DNA from 3 places in the Aeromonas allosaccharophila genome. Region 3 is predicted to be linked to each of the others. Evidence: riboswitches for the same ligand, from Rfam matches in the RefSeq annotation. Region 3 holds a riboswitch; each other region holds the start of a gene.

Region 1 (4,221 bases), 520 kb from region 3:
ACCGCCATGAGCACCCTGCTCGGCCGTTGGGGCTGCGAGGTGCGCTGCGCCGTTGATCTGGCCGAAGCCGAGACGCTGGTGGCAGAGGGGTTTGTGCCAAGGCTGGTGCTCTCTGACTATCACCTCGACGATGGCAAGACCGGTCTGGCGGCGCTGGCTGCCCTGCAACGGGTGTGTGGTGATGAGCTGGGAGGCATCATCATCAGCGCCGATCGCAAGAGCGAGTTGCAGGCGCAGATCCGCGAAGGCGGGTATGGCTACATCAGCAAGCCGGTCAAACCGCTCAAACTGCGGGCCCTGATGAACAGTCTGCTGCTGCGGTAGTGGCTGCGACGGCAACAACTCCTTCACTGGCAAGGCGACTGGCAAGGTGAAGGGGGCCTGGGAAGATGGGCTAATGGATTAGCGCGACATCGGCAACAACCGGATGGAGGCTGGCCCTTGCGGGCTAGTGATTGATGCTCTCCCCGATAGCTGGCATCTGTGCCGCCTGCTGCTCCTTGCGGCGCCGCTTGTGTTGATACATGGCTGCATCGGCCCTGGCAAACGCGGCTGCAAAGTCGCCGCGATAGGGGGCCATCCCCATGCTGCACGAGATAGTGGGTGAGGCGCTGGCCAGCATGGTCGCCAGCATAGTCATCGCTTGTTGCAGCTCGGTCGGAGCCAGAGTGGTGAGCAGCACAAATTCATCCCCGCCAAAACGGGCGGCAATCACTCCCTGACCGAAGTGCTGGCGTATGCCGTCCGCGATCAGGCGCAGGGCCTGATCACCCGCCAGATGGCCGCAGCTGTCATTGAGTTGCTTGAGGTTGTCCATGTCGATCAGCAGCAGGGTGCCTTCCGGCTGTGCCTGCAGAGCGAGTTCGAATTGCTGGCGATTGGCGAGGCCGGTCAGCTGGTCGGTATTGGCCAGCTGATAGATGCAGCGGGACTGCTGATAGATGGTGATGGCGTGGCGAATATCCCGCGCCAGAATTGCCATCAGGTGGCTGTCGTAGCGGGTAAAGGCATGGCGTTTGCTGCTGTCCATATTGATCATGCCGTAAAGCTGACCATCGATATGGATCGGGGTCGCCAGCGTGGCCCGGATGGGCAGGTCGCTGCAGTTGACCAGCAGCTCCTTGTCCTGTTCAGACAGGGGCATGGTGGCATTGATCTTCGACAGGTCGTTGATCAGCAGCGTTTTGTTGCAGCGCCCCTGAGTCAGCTTGTACTGAAAAGTGTGCTCGAGCGGCAGATTGATCCGCCGCAGCTTCACCAGATCCATGCCGATGGCCGCTTCATATCTCAACATCCCTGTACCCGGCAGCAGCTTGATCAGGCAGCCCATCTCGGCCCCCGGGATCAACATCACGGCCCGTCTGAGCAGATCCTCCAGAAAGGCCTCTTCGGTCTGGTATTGCGCCGAGTTGCGGGCCAGCTCGGCGGTGATTTCGTTGATCCGGAGCGCCTCACTGAGATGCTGCCACTGGCGCTGCAGATGGTAGCGGTAGTGGCGATAGAGCCAGATGGTGCAGATAAGGTAGCTCTGGAGCAGCAAGGTGCAGGCAAGCGGTGCCTTTTGCCAGCCGTTGAGGCTGTCGAGCAGCAGGATTATCCCCGCCAGTGGCAGTGTGTAGACCGTCAGGCGAACAAATTTGTCGTATCTGGATAGCCGGGTGCGTGAGGGGAGATCGCTGGGCATGAAGGCACCTGATGGTCATGCAAAACGGCGATTATATATTCATACATTGCGATGCAGATGGGTCTTTTGATGTGAAATACGCTTACTGATTGATTTTTATCGTATTGATGTGATTTGGATCAATAAATGGCGCGCCGCCTTCGGTTGGGGATGATGACATTCCTTTCATGCATGAGTCTGTTTATTAAGCGTTAATTCTAAAAGAGTGAGTGAAATGTGAGCTTGGCAACAGCTTGGCTGGCAATGGTCGGATTTGCTTAGCTATCCGAATTACCCTAAAGTTAATCCGCGATTATTTATCGCCAAGAATAAAGTTGTGACAAGGGCAAACCGATTGAAAAGTCGGGACGCAAAGCTTCCGGTCTAAGGGACATATCGACCTAGGATAGCGGGGCCACCACAGAGTTATGCAGGCTGCCTTTGCCAAGGGGTGGCCATTTTTGTGTTACCTGTCGTGTTGCGTTGCCCTTTCGTTTTTCCATAACGTAAAGGAAAGCAATATGCTAAGTCCAAAACCCGCATTGCTGGCCATGATGGTCGGTACTCTGCTCGCTTCATCTGCCGCTCATGCTGCCGCACCGGGCAAACCCGCCATCGGTTGGGGCCCCACCAAGTTTGCCATCGTCGAAGTCAATCAGTCTGCGACCGCTTATAACGAGCTGGTCAAGGTCAAGGATGGCGCCGATGTGACCGTCACCTGGAACATCTGGAGCGGCGATATCGGTCAGAGTGCCAAGGTGCTGCTGGATGGCAAGGAAGTCTGGTCCGGTCCCTCGTCGGCGGCGGGCACCGCCACCTTCAAGGTGCACAAGGGGGGCCGCTATCAGATGCAGGTCGCGCTGTGCAACGGCGATGGCTGCACCCTGTCCGATGCCAAGGAGATCGTGGTCGCCGATACCGATGGCAGCCACCTCGCACCGCTCAAGCCTGCCCTGCAGGAGAATAACAAACCCTATGTCAACAAGTCCGGCAAGGTGGTCGGTACCTACTATGTGGAGTGGGGCGTCTACGATCGCAACTTCAGCGTGGACAAGCTGCCCGCCCAGAACCTGACCCATATCCTCTATGGCTTCACTCCGATCTGTGGTGGTGATGGCCTCAACGACAGCCTCAAGGAGATCTCCGGCAGCTTCCAGGCGCTGCAGCGCTCCTGTGCCGGTCGCAAGGATTTCCAGGTCGCCATTCACGACCCCTGGGCGGCACTGCAAAAAGGGCAGGGTTCGCTGGTCGCCTGGGATGAGCCTTACAAGGGCAACTTCGGCAACCTGATGGCCCTCAAACAGGCCTATCCTGACCTGAAGATCCTCCCCTCCGTTGGTGGCTGGACCCTCTCCGATCCCTTCTTCTTTATGCATGACAAGGCCAAGCGCGACGTGTTCGTCGCCTCGGTCAAAGAGTTCCTGCAGACCTGGAAGTTCTTCGACGGTGTAGACATCGATTTCGAGTATCCGGGTGGCGACGGTGCCAACCCCAATCTGGGTGACAAGAGCAAGGATGGTGAAACCTATGTGCTGATCATGAAGGATCTGCGCGCCATGCTCGACGAGCTGGAAGCAGAGACCGGTCGCACCTATCAGCTCACCTCTGCCATCGGTGCCGGTTACGACAAGATTGAGGATGTGGACTACAAGGCTGCCCAGCAGTACATGGATCATCTCTTCGTGATGAGTTACGACTACAACGGTGGCTGGAGCAACACCTCTCTGGGCCATCAGGCCAACCTCTATCAGGCCACCAACGGCTCGGCCAACAAGCGCTACAACACCAATGAAGCGGTTAATCTGCTGCTGGCTCAAGGTGTTGATTCCGAGAAGCTGGTTATTGGTGCCGCCATGTATGGCCGTGGCTGGAAAGGGGTGAGCGGCTATCAGGGCAACGATCCCTTCACCGGTACCGCCACCGGCAAGATCAAGGGTACCTGGGAAGATGGTGTGCTGGACTATCGCCACATCGTCAACGGCCACATGGGCGCGGGTTGGGAGTACAACTACGACGAGACCGCCGAAGCGGCCACCCTGTTCAAGCCCTCCACCGGTGAGCTGATCACCTATGACGATGAACGCTCGGTCAAGGCGAAAGGCCAGTATGTGCTGACTCACAAGCTGGGTGGTCTCTTCTCCTGGGAGATCGATGCCGACAACGGCGACATCCTCAACGCCATGCACGAAGGGCTCGGCCATGGCGAGGGGATCACCCCGCCAGTCAACAAGCCGCCGGTTGCCAACGCGGGTAGCGATGTGACCGTGACCGGTCCGGCCTCCCTGACGCTGGATGGCTCCGCTTCTCACGATCCGGAAAAAGGCACCCTGACGTACAGCTGGAAGCAGCTCTCCGGCCCACCAGCCGTGCTGAGTGATGCCACTCAGGCCAAGGTGCGGGTCGATGTGAATGCCGTGAGCGCCGATACCGCGCTGGTGTTCGAGCTGACCGTGACCGATGACCATCAACTGACCGCCAAGGATCAGGTGGTGGTGACCAACAAGGCGCCGCAACCCAACCTCCCACCAGTGGTCACCCTGCCCGCCAGCGTCAAGGTG
Region 2 (4,221 bases), 480 kb from region 3:
ACGCAGCATCTGCATCGCCGCCTGGAAGTTGCGAGCCGTCAGCATCTTCTCCAGCAGATCGGCAGGCAACGGCTCACCGGTCTCGTAATGACCGGAGATAAAGGCCAGCGCCTCGGACTCCCAGCACCAGTTCTCGAGGAACTGGCTCGGCAGCTCCACCGCATCCCAGGCCACGCCGTTGATACCGGCGACACCGGCCACGTCGATGCGGGTCAGCATGTGGTGAATGCCGTGGCCGAACTCGTGGAACAGGGTGACCACTTCGTTGTGGGTGAACAGTGCAGGCTTGCCATCCACCGGGCCGTTGAAGTTGCAGGTCAGGTAGGCCACCGGCTTTTGCAGCGAGCCATCCTGACGATAGCGACGACCCAGGCAGACATCCATCCAGGCACCGCCCTGCTTGTGCTCGCGGGCGTAGAGGTCGAGGTAGAAGCTGCCGCGCAGCTCGTCATCGGCATCGAAGATGTCGTAGAAGCGCACGTCAGGGTGCCAGGTGTCGATGCCGAGGCGCTCGCGCACCTTCATGCCAAACACCCGCTTCACCACCTCGAACAACCCCTTCACCACCTTGCTGGCGGGGAAATAGGGGCGCAGCTGCTCGTCGGAGATGGAGAACTTGTGCTGCTTGAGCTTCTCGGCGTAGTAGGCGAGATCCCAGGCGGCCAGCTCGCTCTGGCCGTGCTGCTCGGCGGCGAAGGCGCGGATCTCCTCCAGCTCGGCTTTGCCTTGCGGCAGGGATTTGGCCGCCAGATCGGTGAGGAAGCTCACCACCTGTTCGGTCTTGTCCGCCATCTTGGTGGCCAGGGAGAGCTCGGCATAGTTGGCAAAGCCCAGCAGCTGGGCCAGTTCGCGGCGCAGGGTGAGCAGCTCGCTCATGATGGCGGAGTTGTCCCACTTGCCCGCATTGGGGCCCTGATCGGAGGCGCGGGTGGTGAAGGCCTCATACATCTCGGCACGCAGCTCGCGGTTGTCCGAGTACATCATCACCGGCAGGTAAGAGGGAATATCCAGAGTGAACAGCCACCCCTCTTTGCCCTTGAGCTCGGCCATCTGACGAGCAGCGGCACGCACGCTGTCGGGCAGACCGGCCAGTTCGGCTTCATCGGCCACCAGCTTGTGCCAGCCCTGGGTTGCATCTAGCACGTTGTTGCTGAAGCGGGAGGCCAGCTCGGAGAGGCGGGCCTGAATTTCGCCGTAACGCTGCTGCGCCTCGGCAGGCAGACCGATACCGGAGAGGCGGAAGTCACGCAGGGTATTCTGGATCTCCTTGCGCTGGGCGCCGCTCAGCAGCGGGAAATCATCGCTCTGGGAGAGGGCCAGATAGGCCTGATAGAGCCCTTCATGCTGACCGACATAGGTCTGGAATTCGGAGAGCAGCGGCAGGCAGGCGTCATGGGCCTCGCGCAGTGCTTCGCTGTTGAGTACGGAGTTGAGGTGGCTGACCGGTGACCAGATCCGTGACAGACGGTCATTTACCTCTTCCAGCGGGGCAATCAGGCTATCCCAGGTATGGGGTTCACGCTGGGCCAGCACATCGCTGATCTTCTGCTTGCAATCAGCAATCGCCTGAATCACGGCAGGCTGTACCTGCTCCGGCTTGATCTGGCTGAAAGGGGGCAGCGAATCCATTGTCAGCAAAGGGTTATTCATCCCGGTTACCTCTTGTTTGGTCTTGAACAGACCGCTTTAGCAGCTCTGTATGGCTTTCTAACATGTGGGCAACCCATGCAATAATCAAGCTGGAATCACACTCCCGCCCCCTTTTTGCCATTCGTCTCACAACCGGCGCTCCGCCTGCCCCCTGCGCGTCAACTCATGACACAAGCCGCCGGGCCTGTGACCCATATTTCCCGCGCGACAAATCAGGAGTTCGCTCGCGCCGATTGTGATGGCCAAAGTCCTCACCAAGCCTGTGGCCATCAGCGTTGGCCCCTTGTCGCGCATCGCGTTATTTAAGCAAACATCGTATGGAACACATTGAATTATTAAATTTTTCCAAAATGTGACATACAGAAGAGCACATTGATTAATTTATCTTCCCCCTCCTACCATATGCGGCTAATTTGGGGGCTGCTTGATTCTCTGTACCAGACAGAGGTCGGGTGAAAAAGGCAAGGTGGTTCGAAAGACCACCACGCAAAGCCACCGGTCTAAGGGATTTTCCTATGACAGCGGAGCTGCCCCCGAAGCCCATCCCCTGATGGGCCTCCTTTTGCAATGTACGGAGCAATGATGAACAAGTTCAAACTCTCCCTGCTGGGCTGCCTGATCGGCGCCACCAGCCCCATGCTGCACGCAGCAACCGCTGGCCAGAGCATGGTCAACCCGCAATCCGGCGTAGTGGTCGGCTACTGGCACAACTGGTGCGGCGGCGCCGGTTATCAGGGCGGCACCGCCCCCTGCGTCAAACTCGATCAGGTCAACCCGCAATACAACGTGGTCGATGTCTCCTTCATGAAGGTCTATGGCAGCAATCCGATCCCGACCTTCAAGCTGGATACCGCCACCGGCATGAGCGAAAGCCAGTTCATCGAGCAAATCGCCGAGCTGAACCGCCAGGGCCGTGCCGTGCTGCTGGCGCTGGGTGGTGCCGATGCGCACATCGAACTGCGTACCGGTCAGGAGCAGGCCTTCGCCGACGAGATCATCCGTCTGGTGGAGACCTATGGCTTCGATGGTCTGGATATCGATCTGGAGCAGGCTGCCGTCACCGCCGCCAACAACCAGACCGTGATCCCGGCCGCCCTGCGTCTGGTCAAGGATCACTACCGCGCCCAAGGGAAAAACTTCCTCATCACCATGGCGCCGGAGTTCCCCTACCTGACCGCCAACGGCCTCTACACCCCCTATCTGCGGGCGCTGGAAGGCTACTACGACTGGATCAACCCGCAGTTCTACAACCAGGGTGGCGATGGCATCTGGATCGACGGTATCGGCTGGATTGCCCAGAACAACGATGCCCTGAAAGAAGAGTTCATCTACTACATCGCCGACTCGCTGATCAACGGCACCCGCGGCTACTACAAGATCCCCCATGACAAGCTGGTGTTCGGCATCCCGACCAACATCGATGCCGCTGCCACCGGTTACGTCAAGAATCCGCAGGATCTGTTCGATGCCTTCAACAAGTTGAAGAATCAGGGTCAGCCCCTGCGCGGCGTGATGACCTGGTCCATCAACTGGGACATGGGCCGCAATGCCGCCGGTCAGTCCTACAACGAATCCTTCATCAAGAGCTACGGCCCCTTCATTCACGATCAGGAAATCACCCCGCCGATCGACAACGGTAAGCCGGTGTTCAGTGGCGTGAGCGATACCCGCATCAAGCAGGGCACCGCCTTTGATCCGATGGCCGGTGTCACCGCCAACGACAAAGAAGATGGCGACCTGACTGGCCAGATCCAGGTGGAAGGCTCGGTAGACAGCCAGCGCATCGGTCTCTACCCCCTCACCTACAAGGTGAGCGATCGCGACAACAACGTCACCGAACAGGTGCGCAGCGTCGAGGTCTACAGCATGAAGCCGGTATTCAGCGGCGTCACCGATACCACGCTGGAGCTGGGCACCGCTTTCGATCCGATGACCGGCGTCAGCGCCCATGACGAAGAAGATGGCGATCTGACCGCCCAGATCAAGGTCAGCGGCAGCGTCGACAGCAACAAGGTTGGCCGCTACACCCTCACCTATCAGGTGAGCGACAGCGCAGGTCAGCTGGTGACCCAGCAGCGCAACGTGACCGTCAAGGAGCAGGGCGCCATCTGTGAAAACAGCTGGGATGCCAAGAAGGTCTACGTGGGCGGCGACATCGTCAGCCACAACGGCAAGAACTGGCTGGCAGGCTGGTGGACCCAGAATGAAGAGCCGGGAACCACCGGTGACTGGGGCGTCTGGAAAGTTCAGGGCGACAGCGATTGCGATGGTGGCAACAAGCCGCCGGTGATCAACAGCAGCGACTTCACCGTCAGCGCCATGGGCTCCGACTACACCATCGTCAACGGTCAGGTCAGCATCCGTTTCAACGTGACCACCGCCAACCCGGTACAGATCACCGCAACCCTGGAGCAGAACGGCCGCAGCCACGGCACCACCAGCAGCAAGGTGAACGGCACCAGCACCTTGGTACTGCAGGGCAACAACGTCACCGATGGCAGCTACGACGTGGTGATCACCGGTCTGGCTGACGGCCAGAAGCCGGTGGTACAGCGCTTCCCGGTCACCCTG
Region 3 (4,221 bases):
GCCATCCGTCATGCCCTGCTGGAGGCCAGTCTGGGGGCTCGCAACGTGGCCGATGCTGCCCTGCGCATCGCCGCCTCTGCCGAGCAGACCAATCAGGCGGTGACCAGCCAGCGGGATCAGCTGGCCCAGCTCGCCACCGCCATGAACGAGATGAGCGCTACCATCTCCGATGTGGCCGGTCACGCCGAAAATACCGCGCGGGATACTCAAGAGGCCACCGGTGAAGCCGGACTCGGTAACCGTGACGTGCACGCCAGCGTGCACGGCATCAAGGCGCTGGCCACCGAGGTGGAACAGGCCACCGTGCAGGTCAATCAGCTCAAGGAGGGGGTGATGCAGATCAGCGAGGTCACCGCCGTCATCAGCGCCATCTCCGAGCAGACCAACCTGCTGGCCCTCAACGCCGCCATCGAGGCAGCCCGGGCCGGTGAGCAGGGCCGCGGTTTTGCCGTGGTGGCCGACGAGGTGCGCCAGCTGGCCAGCCGCACTCGCCAGTCTACCGAAGAGATCCAGAGCACCATCGCCCAACTGCAGCAACGGGCCGTCACCGCTGCCAACGCCATGGATACCAGCCGCAAACTGGCGGAGAGCAGCGTCAACCAGTCGCAGCAGGCGGGGCAGGATCTCACCCTGATCGTCAACCGCATCCAGCATGTGAGCGACATGGCGACCCAGATTGCCACCGCCGCCGAACAGCAGAGCATGGTCGCCGAGGATATGAACCGCAACGTCAGCGGCATCAATGACTCGGCGCTGGAGATGTCACAATCCGCCTCGCAACTGGCGCAGGAGAGCGAGCTGCTGGCCGGTCTCTCCCGCAGCCTGGATGAGCGGCTTGCGGTATTCAAACTGGGCAAGGCGTCAACCGCAGCCCCGATGATGGCGCCCGTACCTCACGCCTCAGGCGAGCAGCGCGCCCGTCACTGACGGCGTCAACCCGTGTCGCCTTGTCACCCGACCTGCCAGCCCGACTGGCAGGTTTTTTTTGCGCCAGCAACACGCAATCAGCATGCATCTTATCGGCATATTCAACGGGGATCGGCACAGTTCACCCACAAGAGAACGATTTAAAAACAACTGGTTAGGATTGGCAGCACTCAGTTTGACGGCGTATTTAAACATTTAACTTCAAATAATTAATCAATGAGGTGCACAATGCTGATGGCCGAACATTTGGCCCATCAATACCCATCCAGTCATTTGGCAAACCGACCGAAAGGTCGGGACGCAAAGCCTCCGGTCTACAGACGTGTTGTCCAGGATAGCGGGGTTGCCACACGCCAGTGTGCATCGGGGAACTCCCCGGCCAACTGACTGCCCACATCTGTCGAACAGAGGAATGTATGGCAGCAAAAATCCAACTCAATCACATCGCCGCGGTGCTGGCCCTGCTGGCCAGCGGCAGCGCCCTGGCGCATGGCTACATCAAGCAGCCCGAGAGCCGCAACTACCTGTGCAACACCGGCGGCAACAGCCAGTGTGGCGGCGTGCAGTGGGAACCGCAAAGCGTGGAAGGTCCCTCCGGCTTCCCGCAGAGCGGCCCGCAAGATGGTCAAATCGCCTCGGCGGGCAGCCCGCGCTGGAGCGAGCTGAACATCCAGACCAGCGATCGCTGGACCAAGCGCGAAGTACAGCCCGGCCCCTTCGCCATCAGCTGGACCTTCACCGCCAACCACGTCACCCGCAACTGGCGCTACTACCTCACCAAGCAGGATTGGAACCCCAACCAGCCGCTCACCCGCGCCTCGTTCGATCTGACCCCCTTCTGCGTCATCGACGGCAACATGGTGCAACCGCCCAAGCAGGTGACCCACAACTGTACCCTGCCGGAGCGCAGCGGTTATCAACTGATCCTCGGCGTGTGGGAAGTGGGCGACACCAGCAACAGCTTCTACAACATCATCGATGCCAAGTTCAAAGATGGCAGCCAGCCGCCGCTGGAGTGGAACCAGGCAGGCACTATCTACCCCTCCATCGACCTCGCGGTGGGTGACAAGGCGATGACCCGGGTATTCGATGCCAACGGCGAGCGCCCCGAGTTGCAAACCGTGTTGACCATCGCCACTGCCGAGCAGGGCCAGAAGAACAGCTGGGCCCACGCCCTCGCCAGCAAGATCAACGCCGAGCAGAGCCAGATCCGCGCCGGTCAGCAAGGGGCCGATGGCCAGTTCAATCCTGTCTACGGCATGAACCCCGTCTATCTGAAGCATGACAGCAAACTGGAGCGGGTCGAGATTGACCTGCAACAGCTGCAACCGCCTGTAGTGGACAGCATCAGCGTCAGCGGTCTGGCCAGCGACTATGTGCTGGATAACGGCAAGGCAACCCTCGACTTTGCCGTCACCGCACAGGGCGATCTGGCCGTTTCCAACACCCTCTATGATCACGGCGGCGTCGCCAAGGGTGAAAGCCGTGCAGATATCAAAGACAGCAGCCACACCTTTACCATGGCGCTGGAAGGGCTCACGGCAGGTCACCACCAGCTGGTGATCAAAGCCACCCCGAAAGCGGGCGGCGAGACCCTCCAGCAGACCCTGGATCTGATGTTCAAGGAGCGGAGCGGCGGCGAATACGACTTTGTCTTCCCGAACTCGCTCAAATCCTATGCCGCCGGCACCAAGGTGCAGCAGCCGAAAAATGGCAAGATCTATCAGTGCAAGCCCTTCCCCTACAGCGGCTACTGCCAGCAGTGGACCACCACCGCGACCCAGTACGAGCCGGGCATCGGCTCCCACTGGCAGATGGCGTGGGATGAAGTGCACTAATCCACGCTTGGGCACATAAAAAAGGGCGTCCTCTCTAGCAGGGGACGCCCGGAAAAATCAAACCTTGCGGTTTGCATACCAACGGAACCAAGACCTCACTCTTCACTTACTTCACACACTCAACACACTCTTCGAAACAGGGTTTGTCCATTAACCCTGCCATTTTCCTCCTTCGACTATCACATCATTCGGATCGGTATCAGGGCTGAGCTTGTCACGCACATACTGGTCATAGAGTTTCAGCAGGTACTTCTCTTCCCCCAGCTTGGCGAGACGGTCGTTGACCCAGTCACGCAGCTCGATATTGCCCTTCTTCACCGCCGGGGCGATGGGATCTTCCGAGCCCAGTTTTTCGGGCAGCACCCGGTAGCCCGGATTCTCCTTGGCCCAGCTGAACAGTACCAGGTTGTCCTGGGCATAGGCATCGCCACGACCCTGGGCCAGCGCCTGCAAGGATTCGGTATTCTTCTCGAACTTGAGCACCTTCCACTCCGGGTGGTTGCGGGTCAGCCAGATGTCGGCCGTGGTGCCGGTGGTCACGATCAGGGTCTTGCTGGCCAGATCGTCGAGCTTCTTGGCCGGACTCCCTTCCGGCACCAGCACCTGTACCGCCACTCGCAGGTTCGGGTTGGTGAAATCCACCACCTCGCGCCGCTCCGGGGTCACCGTCATATTGGCGAGGATCAGATCCACCTTGTCGCTCTGCAGGAAGGGGATGCGACTAGCGGGCTCCACCGCCACGAACTCGATCTTGTTCTCGTCCCCCAGCAGGTCCTTGGCGAAGCGGCGACCCAGATCCGTGTCAAAACCGACATAGTTCCCCTTCTCGTCCACATAGCCAAACGGTGGTTTGTCGGTGAAGACGCCGACGATGAGCTTGTCCCGCGCCTTGATCTTGTCGAGGGAACCGTCCGCCGCATGGGCAGCGCCGCTGGCGAGACCCAGCCCCAACAAGGCACTAAACAGAACCGAGGTTATTTTTTTCATGCTGACTCCTTTCGTTTGATGACATTTGTATAAGAAAACTTGGCGAGGAACTGGCGCGCACGCAGGCTCCCGGGATTGTCGAAAAATTGGTGGGGTGCGGCCTGCTCCAGAATGTGGCCGCCATCCATGAAGACGATGCGATCCGCCACCGCCCGGGCGAAGGCCAGCTCGTGGGTGACGATGAGCAGGGTCATGCCGCTGCCGGCGAGATCGCGGATCACCTCCAGCACCTCCTGCACCATCTCGGGGTCGAGGGCGGCGGTCACCTCGTCAAACAGCATCACCTGCGGGTTCATGCACAGCGCCCGCACGATGGCGATGCGCTGCTGCTGGCCGCCGGAGAGCTGGCGCGGATAGTCATGGCGCCGCTCCCACAGGCCGATGCGGGTCAGCAGCTGCTCGGCTTGCAGCAGCGCCTCTGCCCGCTCCCGCTTTTGCACCTGCTGGGGGCCGAGCAGCACATTTTCCA

What was found. A riboswitch is a leader RNA that binds a small molecule or an ion and turns the genes downstream of it on or off. The one in region 3 is predicted to bind cyclic di-GMP.
Region 1: it holds a riboswitch for cyclic di-GMP, as region 3 does, so the genes downstream of both, I6G90_RS20810 (glycosyl hydrolase family 18 protein) here and gbpA (N-acetylglucosamine-binding protein GbpA) in region 3, are expected to answer to the same signal.
Region 2: it holds a riboswitch for cyclic di-GMP, as region 3 does, so the genes downstream of both, I6G90_RS21430 (immunoglobulin-like domain-containing protein) here and gbpA (N-acetylglucosamine-binding protein GbpA) in region 3, are expected to answer to the same signal.

The regions. Positions count from the first base shown of each region.
Region 1 is NZ_CP065745.1:4,525,424-4,529,644, forward strand. It holds gene I6G90_RS20800 (hybrid sensor histidine kinase/response regulator) at 1-324, shown strand, start outside; gene I6G90_RS20805 (GGDEF domain-containing protein) at 449-1,684, opposite strand; cyclic di-GMP riboswitch class I at 1,999-2,086, shown strand; gene I6G90_RS20810 (glycosyl hydrolase family 18 protein) at 2,185-4,221, shown strand, end outside.
Region 2 is NZ_CP065745.1:3,529,902-3,534,122, reverse strand. It holds gene prlC (oligopeptidase A) at 1-1,650, opposite strand, end outside; cyclic di-GMP riboswitch class I at 2,101-2,185, shown strand; gene I6G90_RS21430 (immunoglobulin-like domain-containing protein) at 2,233-4,221, shown strand, end outside.
Region 3 is NZ_CP065745.1:4,008,058-4,012,278, reverse strand. It holds gene I6G90_RS18430 (methyl-accepting chemotaxis protein) at 1-927, shown strand, start outside; cyclic di-GMP riboswitch class I at 1,193-1,278, shown strand; gene gbpA (N-acetylglucosamine-binding protein GbpA) at 1,344-2,765, shown strand; gene I6G90_RS18420 (transporter substrate-binding domain-containing protein) at 2,916-3,752, opposite strand; gene I6G90_RS18415 (amino acid ABC transporter ATP-binding protein) at 3,749-4,221, opposite strand, start outside.